Linked DNA regions of Candidatus Ruthia magnifica str. Cm (Calyptogena magnifica). The protein of the gene in region 3 interacts with the protein of the main gene of each other region in a pairwise test. Links are inferred from orthologs where the notes say so. Each region holds a gene or a part of one and is shown on either strand. Other genes may lie near its edges.

The links.
Region 1: the proteins of rpe (region 3) and dnaN interact in binary tests that used the Escherichia coli proteins (3 or more experiments, as listed by UniProt). The link is inferred for Candidatus Ruthia magnifica str. Cm (Calyptogena magnifica) from one-to-one orthologs.
Region 2: the proteins of rpe (region 3) and eno interact in binary tests that used the Escherichia coli proteins (3 or more experiments, as listed by UniProt). The link is inferred for Candidatus Ruthia magnifica str. Cm (Calyptogena magnifica) from one-to-one orthologs.

Annotation. Positions count from the first base shown.
Region 1 is NC_008610.1:358-3,594, reverse strand. Bases 1-2,998 are described here. They hold dnaN (DNA polymerase III subunit beta), read right to left. Parts: upstream 2,053-2,998; coding sequence 949-2,052; downstream 1-948. Other genes in these bases: dnaA (chromosomal replication initiator protein DnaA), read right to left, coding at 2,264-2,998; gyrB (DNA topoisomerase (ATP-hydrolyzing) subunit B), read right to left, coding at 1-649. Outside these bases: more of dnaA, read right to left, coding at 2,999-3,237. UniProt on the Escherichia coli protein: Confers DNA tethering and processivity to DNA polymerases and other proteins. Acts as a clamp, forming a ring around DNA (a reaction catalyzed by the clamp-loading complex) which diffuses in an ATP-independent manner freely and bidirectionally along dsDNA.
Region 2 is NC_008610.1:378,151-381,367, reverse strand. The notes cover bases 240-3,217. They hold eno (phosphopyruvate hydratase), read left to right. Parts: upstream 240-1,078; coding sequence 1,079-2,356; downstream 2,357-3,217. Other genes in these bases: RMAG_RS01800 (HlyC/CorC family transporter), read left to right, coding at 2,392-3,217; dnaJ (molecular chaperone DnaJ), read left to right, coding at 240-1,061. Also shown: more of dnaJ, read left to right, coding at 1-239. UniProt on the Escherichia coli protein: Catalyzes the reversible conversion of 2-phosphoglycerate (2-PG) into phosphoenolpyruvate (PEP). It is essential for the degradation of carbohydrates via glycolysis.
Region 3 is NC_008610.1:1,150,330-1,155,108, forward strand. The notes cover bases 882-3,709. They hold rpe (ribulose-phosphate 3-epimerase), read left to right. Parts: upstream 882-1,873; coding sequence 1,874-2,545; downstream 2,546-3,709. Other genes in these bases: gpmI (2,3-bisphosphoglycerate-independent phosphoglycerate mutase), read left to right, coding at 882-1,847. Outside these bases: redox-regulated ATPase YchF, read left to right, coding at 1-277; more of gpmI, read left to right, coding at 309-881; tsf (translation elongation factor Ts), read left to right, coding at 3,791-4,681. UniProt on the Escherichia coli protein: Catalyzes the reversible epimerization of D-ribulose 5-phosphate to D-xylulose 5-phosphate.

The DNA.
Region 1 (3,237 bases), 1.2 Mb from region 3 along the record:
CTTTCTTTCCTGTTGATAATTCTTTAACTTGAATATGAACACCTAAGTTTAAGAAAGATAATTCACGAATACGATTTACTAAAATATCATATTTAAATTCAGTAATTGAAAAAATATCAACATTGGGTTTAAAGTGAATGGTTGTACCTGTTTTGTCTGATTTTCCAATTACTTTTATAGGTTCATTAGGTACACCAATATTATAATGTTGAAAATAAATTTTACCATTACGGTACACAGTTAATTCAACCCATTCACTCAGTGCATTAACAACAGATATACCCACGCCATGTAATCCACCTGATATTTTATAAGAGTTGTCATCAAATTTACCTCCTGCATGGAGCATAGTCATAATTACTTCTGCTGCAGATATTCCCTCTTTAGGATGAATATCAACAGGAATACCACGACCATTATCGTTAACAGAAATTGATAGATCTTCGTGAAGAGTAATATTAATTTTTGAACAAAATCCAGCTAAAGCTTCATCAATAGCATTATCAACAACTTCAAATATCATGTGATGCAATCCAGTACCATCATCTGTATCACCAATGTACATGCCAGGACGTTTTCGAACTGCATCCAATCCTTTTAAAATTTTAATACTAGAAGCTTGATATTCTTGTGATTGTTTTTCCGACATAAGCGCTGTAAATAAATAAAATAATTATACCATGCAAACAGATAGATCCTGTTTGCTTATGGTTTATACTGTTATGTTTAACATGGACAAAGTAGTATATTATCAAAATATTTCTTTTAAATTAAATAAAAATTTAAAACTGTTTTTATGATGGCTTTAATTTAAAAATTTGGATAATATAATGTATAAACTTTTTGGTTTAATCTGATTTTAATTAAATAAAATAATTTATATAAAAAGATATGGTATTTTGTTTTTCGTGTACTAATTCATTAGTTTTTTCAATCATAATTCAAATATTAAATACGCATAGGCATGACAACATATTGGTAAATATCATCATTCATACTACTTAATAAGCAGGATTGGCTTTTTCCATCCGGAACTATCATATTAATTTCATTGGTGTGTAATTTTTCTAAAATTGAAATTAAGTAATTAATATTAAATGCAATTTCAATTTCTTTATCAAAATTTTTAATATTAATTTGCGTTTTTGCTTGTCCTCTTTCAGAATGTGAAAAAATATGTAATTTAGAGTTTTTAAATACTAATTTAACTCCTTTAGTTCGTTCTTCAACAAAAATTGAGGCTTGTTGTAATGAGTTTAGAAAAGCTAGGCGGTTAATAATGATAATATTGTTAAAATTTGTTGGAAGTACTTGTAAATAGTTAGGAAAATTGCCATCAATTAATCGACTAATAATAGTCGTGTTATTACTAATAAGATAAAAATAATTATCTGATAAATGAATGTCAATTTCTTTATATCCATTTTTGTTAAGTAGTTTGGTTAATTCGAACACTGCTTTTCTTGGTAAAATGACTGATTTTTTATTGGATAAGTTATGGGTTTGTTTTACTTTTCCAATAGAAAGTCGATGACCATCAGTTGCAACAACAACAATGCTATTTTTGTCAATTTCGAGATATAAACCATTTAAGTAAGTTCTAATATCTTGGCTACCCATTGAAAAACTAGTATTTTCAATTAAATCTTTTAAAACATGTCGTTTTATTTTAATAATATCGCTGTTTTTTATTTTTGGTAATGACGGAAAATCTTGATGATTGGATGTGTTGAGTTCAAATGAATTTTTATTAACTTTGATGTAAATTTTAGAACTTTCAATGATAAATTCAATGATTATATCTTCTGATAATTTTTTTATAATATCAATTAGGTCTTTTGCATAAATAGTAAAAGAAATTTCTTCTTGGTTTTTTATAATTTGAGAGGCTCTTATTTCAATTTCCATGTCGGTTGTAGTTAAAGTTAGTAAATTATCTTTAAGTTGGATAAGGACATGAGAAAGAATAGGTAATTTTTGTTTTTTTTCAACTACACTAATAACTATTTGCAATGGGGTAAGTAGTTCTTTAACGGTGAGTTGTATGTTCATCAAAAAATCCTTTTTAGAAAGTTATTATTATTATTAGTGTAGTTATTTTATGTTGATAATGGTTATTTTTCTTTTAAAAATAAAGTTTTAATCTATTGATAAAATTTAAGTATTTTATGTAAAAAAATGTGGATATGTGTATAAATTTTGTAAAGTGTTTAAGTTATTAGTGTTGTTCATAGTTAGTTAGATAAGTTGGTTGTATATATGTTTATAAGTTAGCTAGTTTTAATTTTATTAACTCGTAATCATTTTTTATTTCAATGTTTTCTAGGTGTTTTTCTTTGATTTTTTTAATTGCATGTAAAACGGTGGAATGATCTCGATTTCCAAAATGTTTTCCAATTTTACTTAGTGATAAAGAACTTAATTCATGGCAAATGAATATTGCCATTTGTCTGGCAAGTACCATGTGTTGTTTACGAGATTTTGAACTTAAATCAGAGATGGTTAAAGCATAATGTTTAGCCACCTCTTTTTGTATATCATTAATATCAATGTTTTTAATTTGGGGTTTGATTAAATCACCTAAGGCTGTTTCGACAATCTCTTTAGAAATAAAATCATGATTTATTTTTGAAAAATCAACAAAAGCTTTGAGTTTAAGAAGAGCCCCTTCAAGGTCTCTAACATTAGAAGCAATATGAGTAGCAATAAATAAAGCAGTGTCTTCTGTTAAGTTGATGTTAATTCTTTTATTTTGTGATTTTTTAAGCAAAATAGCAGCACGCATCTCTAATTCTGGGGGAGTTAAATGTAGGTTTAAACCTTGTGAAAATCGAGTTTTTAAACGATTTTCTAGTGATTTTATGTTTTTAGGCGATTGATCGCAGGTAAAAATAATTTGCTTTTTACCATTAAATAGGAAATTAAAAATATGAAAAAACTCTTCTTGAGATTTTTCCTTTCCTGCAATTAAATGAATATCATCAACCAATAATAAATCAGCAGACTGATAAAAAGTTTTAATATTTTCAATAGTATTGTGCCTCAGGCTAGAGGTAATATTTCTAACAAAATCCATCAAGGGTACGTAAATCACTTTAATATTTTGATTTTTTTCTTTTGATAAATGTCCAGCGGCTTGCATTAAGTGTGTTTTTCCAAGTCCTGAGCCTCCATAGATAATAAAAGGATTATAGGGCGAGGTTTTTATATTTTCAGCAATTTGTTTAGTTGCGCCAT
Region 2 (3,217 bases), 770 kb from region 3 along the record:
TTGCAAAAAATGCAGACGCTAAGCAAATTAAAAAAGCTTATAAGCGTTTAGCAATGAAACACCACCCTGATCGTGTTAAAAACGACAAGGCATCAGCTGAAAAAAAATTTAAAGAAATTCAAAAAGCTTATGCTATTTTATCTGATGTTCAAAAACGTCAAGCCTACGACCAATTTGGTCATGTAGGTGGTAACGCCAATGTGGGATCTGCTGGTGGCAACCCATTCGGAGGTGGTTTCGGTGATATTTTCGGTGATATTTTTGGTGGTGGTTCTCAACAATCCAACAATCGTGGCTCAGATTTACGTTATGATTTAGAAATTGATTTAAAGAAAGCTGCACAAGGCAGCACTGTTAAAATTCGCATTCCAAAAAATGAAACTTGCGATACCTGTTCAGGTATTGGTGCAAAATCCGGCACCAATGTTAAAACTTGCTCAATTTGTAGTGGCGTAGGGCAAGTACAAACACAACAAGGATTTTTTACCGTGCAACGCCCTTGTGGTACTTGCTCTGGCACAGGTCAAAAAATTGAATTCCCTTGTGGCACTTGCCGTGGACAAGGCTTGGTGCGTAAACAAAAAACACTGTCAGTAAAAATCCCTGCAGGGGTAGATACAGGTAATCGAATTCGTTTGAGTGGTGAAGGCGAAGCAGGCACTATAGGTAGCTCTAGTGGTGATTTATACGTACAAGTCCACGTTAAAAAACACGCCATTTTTGAACGTGAAGATAACGATTTATATTGTGAAGTTCCTATTGACTTTGCAACTGCAGCACTAGGCGGCTCAATTGAAGTGCCTACACTTGAGAACAAATTAAAAATTAAAGTTCCATCAGGTACACAAACTGGAAAACTGTTTCGCTTGCGTGACAAAGGTATCAGCCACCTTCAACGTGATGGTTCTGGAGATTTAATCTGTCAAGTTAAGATTGAAACCCCCGTTAATCTAAATAAGAAACAACAAGATTTACTACAAAAGTTTTCCAGCTCATGTGGTAAAAAACATCATCCTGAATCAGACTCCTTTTTTGATAAAATGAAATCATTTTTTGGATAAAAAACAGGAGATATTTAGTGAACATTAAACAAATTAAAGCAAGAGAAGTTCTTGATTCTAGAGGCAATCCAACTGTTGAAGTGGATGTCATCCTTGATGATGACACAATCGGTAGTGCAATGGTGCCATCTGGTGCATCAACGGGTCAACGTGAAGCTTTAGAGTTACGCGATGGAGGTACGCGCTATTTAGGAAAGGGGGTTTTAAAAGCCGTTGAGTTTGTCAACACAGAAATTTGTAATACTTTAATTAACTTTGGCATTGAGGATTTAGGCAAGATTGATCAAGCAATGATTGATTTAGATGGCACCGAAACCAAATCAAGATTAGGTGCAAACGCAATTTTGGCAGTCTCATTAGCTGTTGCTCATGCTAACGCTAATAGACAACATAAGCCATTATACATGTCATTAAATCAAGGTGAAAATTACAAACTTCCTGTGCCTATGATGAATATTATTAATGGTGGAGAGCACGCTAACAATAATGTTGATATTCAAGAATTTATGATTATTCCTGCTGGTGCGCCAAGTTTTAAAGAAGCGCTACGTTATGGGGCTGAAGTGTTTCATCATTTAAAAGCAGTGTTAGAAGCTAAAAACATGAATACTACAGTGGGTGATGAAGGTGGTTTTGCCCCTGATTTGTCTTCAAATGAAGATGCTATTAAAGTTATTTTAGAAGCGATTGACAATGCAGGCTACAAAGCAGGTAAAGATATTTTTATTGGCATTGATGCAGCAAGTTCAGAATTTTATGAAAACGGCACTTACAATTTAGTTTCTGAAAACAAATCACTCAATTCTGAAGAATTTGTTGATTATTTAGCCAACTGGGTAGAAAACTATCCAATTATTTCAATTGAAGATGGCATGGATGAGAATGATTGGAATGGCTGGAACCTATTAACCAAAAAAATAGGTGACAAAGTACAATTGGTTGGTGATGACCTATATGTAACCAATAGTAAGTTTTTAAAACAAGGTATCGAGAAAAACATTACCAACTCTATTTTAATTAAAGTCAATCAAATTGGCACCCTAACTGAAACCTTTCAAGTCATGAAAATGGCGACAGATGCTGGTTATACCTCAGTTATGTCGCATAGATCTGGTGAAACTGAAGATACGACCATTGCCGATTTAGCAGTAGCCACTGGTTGTGGTCAAATCAAAACTGGTTCATTGTCAAGATCAGATCGTTTAGCAAAATATAACCGTCTTCTTCGTATTGAAGAAGAGTTAGGGGCTAAGGCAGTTTATCCAGGGCTTGATGCTTTCAATCATTTAAATTAAACTCATCACTTTATATAATAAGTCAACACAACTGATTGGAATCACTCTCAACTTTTTGGCTTAGCACCATCCTTTTTGGACTGATATTAAGTTCTGCATTTTTTTCTAGTACTGAAACTTCAATGATGGCAATTAATCGCTATCGTCTGAAAGTCTTAAGCAAAAATAATAAAAATGCAAAACGCACCGAGCATTTACTTAATGACTTAGATCATCTAATTGGTACAATTTTATTAGGCAACAACTTTGTTAATATTTTTGCCTCTAGTATTACAACTATACTAGCCATTAAACTATGGGGTGAAGGCTCAATTGTACCAGCCTCTTTGACGTTAACTTTTATCATCTTGATTTTTGCAGAAACAACTCCTAAAACATTTGCTGCTAAAAATCCTGAAAAAATTGCTTTACCAGCCTCAATTATAATTACAGCGTTAATCAAGTTATTTAAGCCTTTTGTTTGGCTAATTGCCAAATTATCAAAGATGATATTGATATTATTTGGCATAAAAAACGAACCACATGACAATCTTATTAGCTCAGAGGAGTTAAAAATGGTGGTTAATGATGCCAAGCCCATTATTGCTTCTAATTATCAAAAAATGTTGCTTAATATTATTGACTTAGAGAAGGTTAAAGTTGAAGATATTATGATTCCTAGACACGAGTTAATCAGCATTGATATTAACAAGCCTGACGAAATTTTAAAACAATTTGAACGTATACAGCACACTAGATTACTCACTTATGAGACATCAAGTGATAATATTACTGGCATATTGCACATGCGTGATATTGTAAATTTATACGCCAAGGGTGATTTTAGTATTGACAATGTATTAGCACTGGTTCGCACACCTT
Region 3 (4,779 bases):
TGGATATCAATTATTAGGACTACAAACGTATTTTACCGCTGGTGTACAAGAAGTACGTGCATGGACAATTAATACTGGTGACAGTGTTTCACAAGCCGCTGGAAAAATTCACGGTGATTTTGAAAAAGGTTTCATTCGTGCCCAAACCGTTTCATTTTCTGATTTTATTGAGTTTGGTGGTGAGAAAGGTGCAAAAGATGCTGGAAAATTACGCTCAGAAGGCAAAGAATACATCGTTCAAGATGGCGATGTGATACACTTTCTGTTCAGTGTGTAAATTTATTTAATCTTGGTACAAATTATTATTAATGAAATCTAAAAAACAAACAAAATTATTATTAATTCTAGATGGCTGGGGGTATTCTGAAACAATCCAAAACAATGCTATTGCACTAGCAAATACACCAGTTTGGGATAAATTAAACCAAACCTTCCTACACTCTTTAATTCACACCAGTGGAAAAGACGTTGGCCTGCCTGGTAAGCAAATGGGAAATTCAGAAGTAGGGCATCTTAATCTGGGCGCAGGACGCATTGTGAAACAAGACTTTACTCGCATTTATAACGAGCTTCAAAATGGTGATTTCTTTAGAAACCCAATCTTAAAAAATTCATTAGAATACGCAAATGATAACAACAAAGCGGTTCATATTATGGGGCTTTTATCTGATGGTGGAGTACACTCGCACGAAGAACAAATCCACGCTATGTTAGAAATGACACACAAACAAGGTTGTAAAAATGTCTATTTACACTTATTTACAGACGGTAGAGATTGTGCGCAAAAAAGTGCCGAAAAATACATTCAAAAATTTGAAGAAAAAATGGCTATTCTTGGTACGGGGGAAATTGTTAGCATTATTGGCCGATACTTTTCAATGGATCGGGATAATCGCTGGTCGCGTATTCGTTGTGCTTATGAACTTATCGCCAAAGGCAAGGCAAAATTTTTAGCTCAATCTGCCCTACATGCTGTTGAATTAGCATACGCACGCGGTGAAACAGATGAATTCATTCAATCAACCTCAATTAAAATTCCGATCTCAATTAAAAAAGGAGATGTGTTAATTTTCATGAATTATCGTGCAGATCGTGCTAGGCAAATTACACGCGCCTTTACTGATGAAAATCTTCAAGGGTTTTCACGTGGAACATTCGTCCCAACCCAATTTATTTGTCTAACTGAATACAAAAAAGACTTTAACCTTCCAGTGGCTTATCCATCTTCTAAACTAAACAATGTTCTAGGAAAATATTTATCAAATTTAGGTATGACCCAACTTAGAATTGCTGAAACTGAAAAATATGCACACGTCACTTTTTTCCTCAATGGTGGTGTTGAGCAAGCTTTTAATGGCGAAGACCGCATACTAATTCCTTCACCCGATGTTGCCACTTATGACCTACAACCTGAAATGAGCGCATTTGAACTAACCGACGCATTGATTGAAAGTATTGAAAGCCAGAAATATGATTTAATTATTTGCAATTTTGCCAACACTGACATGGTGGGGCATTCTGGCAAACTAAACGCTACCATTAAGGCTGTTGAAACCATTGATAGTTGCTTAGGTATTATTCATAAAGCTATGTTTGCTATTAGTGGCGAGATACTAATAACCGCTGATCATGGCAATGCAGAACAAATGATTAACCCGAAAACTCATGAAGTGCATACAGCACACACCAACAACCCAGTCCCTTTAATCTTTGTTAGTGAGCGTAAAGCAGACATTTCCGAACCAGAAAAAGGTGCATTATCAGACATTGCACCAACATTATTAGCAATGATGGATATTGAAAAGCCAAATGAAATGACTGGTAATAGCTTATTAACTTTTAAGTAAAATACTACTCATACAGGGAGAAATTCATGAAACAAACTAATTTTATTGCCCCTTCGATTCTTGCAGCAGACTTTACCAGACTAGGCGAAGAAGTTGATAACGTACTTAGAGATGGCGCAGATATCATCCACTTTGACGTCATGGACAATCACTATGTACCAAATTTAACCATCGGTCCTCTGGTATGTGAAGCACTTAGAAATCATGGCGTTAGTGCGCCAATTGATGTTCACTTAATGGTGAAACCAGTTAATAGAATTATTCCTGATTTTATTAAGGCTGGTGCATCATATATTACTTTTCACCCTGAAGCGTCAGAACATATTGATAGAACATTAAGTATGATTCAAGAAGAGAGTTGTAAAGCTGGCCTAGTATTTAACCCTGCAACACCACTACACATATTAGAAAATGTCATGGATAAACTAGACATGATTTTATTAATGTCAGTTAACCCTGGTTTTGGCGGACAATCTTTCATCCCCCATACATTGGAAAAATGTCGTAAAGTCAGAAAACTGATTGATGCAAGTGGCAAGAATATTCGTTTAGAAATTGATGGTGGTGTAAAGATTGACAACATTCGTGAAGTAGCTAAAGCTGGTGCAGATACCTTTGTTGCTGGCTCTGCAATCTTCAGCACTGATGATTACAAGAAAACCATTGATGCAATGCGTGTAGAGCTTACTAAAACTTAATTAACTTGAAGAGTCATCCATAATTTTCGGTATAATTATTCGCTTTATTGAATCTATTGTTACGCTAAATCACAATGGGTTTAAAAGTCAAGTTAGGCGATCTGACTTGTTTTAATGTATCACACAACTCGACATATTAGTCAGGGTGCTTTTGCAAAAGAGTTGACTGGTATAAGTTGTGGAAGAAAGTGCTAATAGGCGCTTAGATTAACCCTTGGAGAAAATATAATGGCAAAAACGTCAATGAAAAAAATGCTAGAAGCTGGTGTACACTTTGGTCATCGTTCTCGTTTCTGGAGCCCAAAAATGGGACGCTTTATTTATGGCACTCGTAACGGTGTTCATATTATTAACCTAGAAAAAACACTACCTCTGTTCAATGATGCGCTTAACTTTGCAAGTAAAATTACAGCAGTTGGTAGATCAATTTTATTTGTAGGTACAAAAAGAGCAGCAAGCAATATCATCAAACAAGAAGCCATGCGTTGTGGCATGCCATATGTTAATCACCGCTGGTTAGGTGGCATGATGACGAATTATAAAACTATTAAAGTCTCTATTAAACGCCTAAAAGATCTTGAGTTTTTAGCAGAAGAAAATTTTAATCAATTTGGTAAAAAAGAAGCGCTGATGATGACGCGTGAAATGGAAAAATTAGAACGCAGTCTTGGCGGTATTAAAGATTTAAATGACATTCCAGATGTTATCTTTGTGATTGACATTGGTGTTGAAAAAAATGCAGTCGCAGAAGCTAAAAAACTACACTTACCCATTATTGGCATTGTAGACACTAACCACAGCCCTGAAGGCATTGATTATGTTATCCCTGGCAATGATGACTCCATCAGAGCAATTGGTTATTACGCAAGAGAAATTGCAAATGCTATTTTAGAAGCCAAAGCTGCTACTAGCACCTCAATTGAGAAAAAAGTTTCAGTCAAAAAACTAGAAACTAAAAAACCTGGCTCCAAAAAAACGCCTATTGAACAGGTACCAGCAAAAGAAGAGATCATCAAAACGTCTATCAAAGAAGACAAGCCTGAAACACTAAATAAAATAGCTCTTAATACAATGAAAAAAGCTGACTTGATTGCTTATGCTGAAACACAAGGTGTCACTATTAACAGTACTGACACTAAGGCGCAAACTATCGAAAAGCTTGCATAGTTTATAACAACACATTGATTAATATATATTTTTATTACTTATAAGCAAAAAATACACAACACAAACAGGAGATTAATTATGACAATTACAGCCTCTTTAGTTAAAGAATTGAGACAAAGAACAAGTGCAGGCATGATGGACTGCAAACAGGCCTTAACTGAAACTAATGGCGACATGGAAGCAGCCATTGACTTAATGCGCACCTCTGGCGCTGCCAAAGCTACTAGAAAGGCAGGTCGTATTACAATTGAAGGTTTGGTTAAAGTTAATATTAGCGCTGACAAGAAAACAGTCACTATTTTAGAAGTTAATTCTGAAACTGATTTTGTTACCAAGGGCGATGTATTTATTGGTTTTGTTGATATGCTAGGCACACTAGCACTTAAAACAACACCTATCAACATTGAAGAATTTTTATCTCAAACGCTAGATAATGGCGACTCATTAGAAAAAGCACGTGAGGACATCATTGCAAAAGTAGGCGAAAATATTGCAATCAGACGCGTACAAACAATCACAACCAATAATGGCGTCATTGGCACATATAAGCATGGCGAACGTATTGCTGTAGTAACGGTATTAGAAGGTGGCGATGAAGTGCTAGCAAAAGACATAGCAATGCACATTGCTGCTAGCAAGCCAGAGTGCATTTCTGAAGCAGAATTATCTACAGATCTTCTAGAAAGAGAAAAAGCAATCTTTGTTAAACAGGCCAAAGAATCAGAAAAGCCAGACAATTTTATTGAAAAAATAATTGTTGGTCGTATGAAAAAATTTGTGAATGAAATAACCTTATATGGTCAATATTTTGTTAAAGATCCAGACACAACAATAGGTAAACTTGTACAATCAAACAATGCACAAGTTAAGTCTTTTGTGCGATTTGAAGTTGGTGAAGGCATTGAAAAGAAAGAAGAGAACTTTGCTGATGAAGTTATGGCACAAATTCAAGGGGCCAATACTGATTAAAAGGTGTTTATTCACCTTACCACCAAAAAGGGCACACCCATACACAATTATCTGTTTGTTTCAACCAATTAAATAAAGCAATTAGAATATCATTTTTC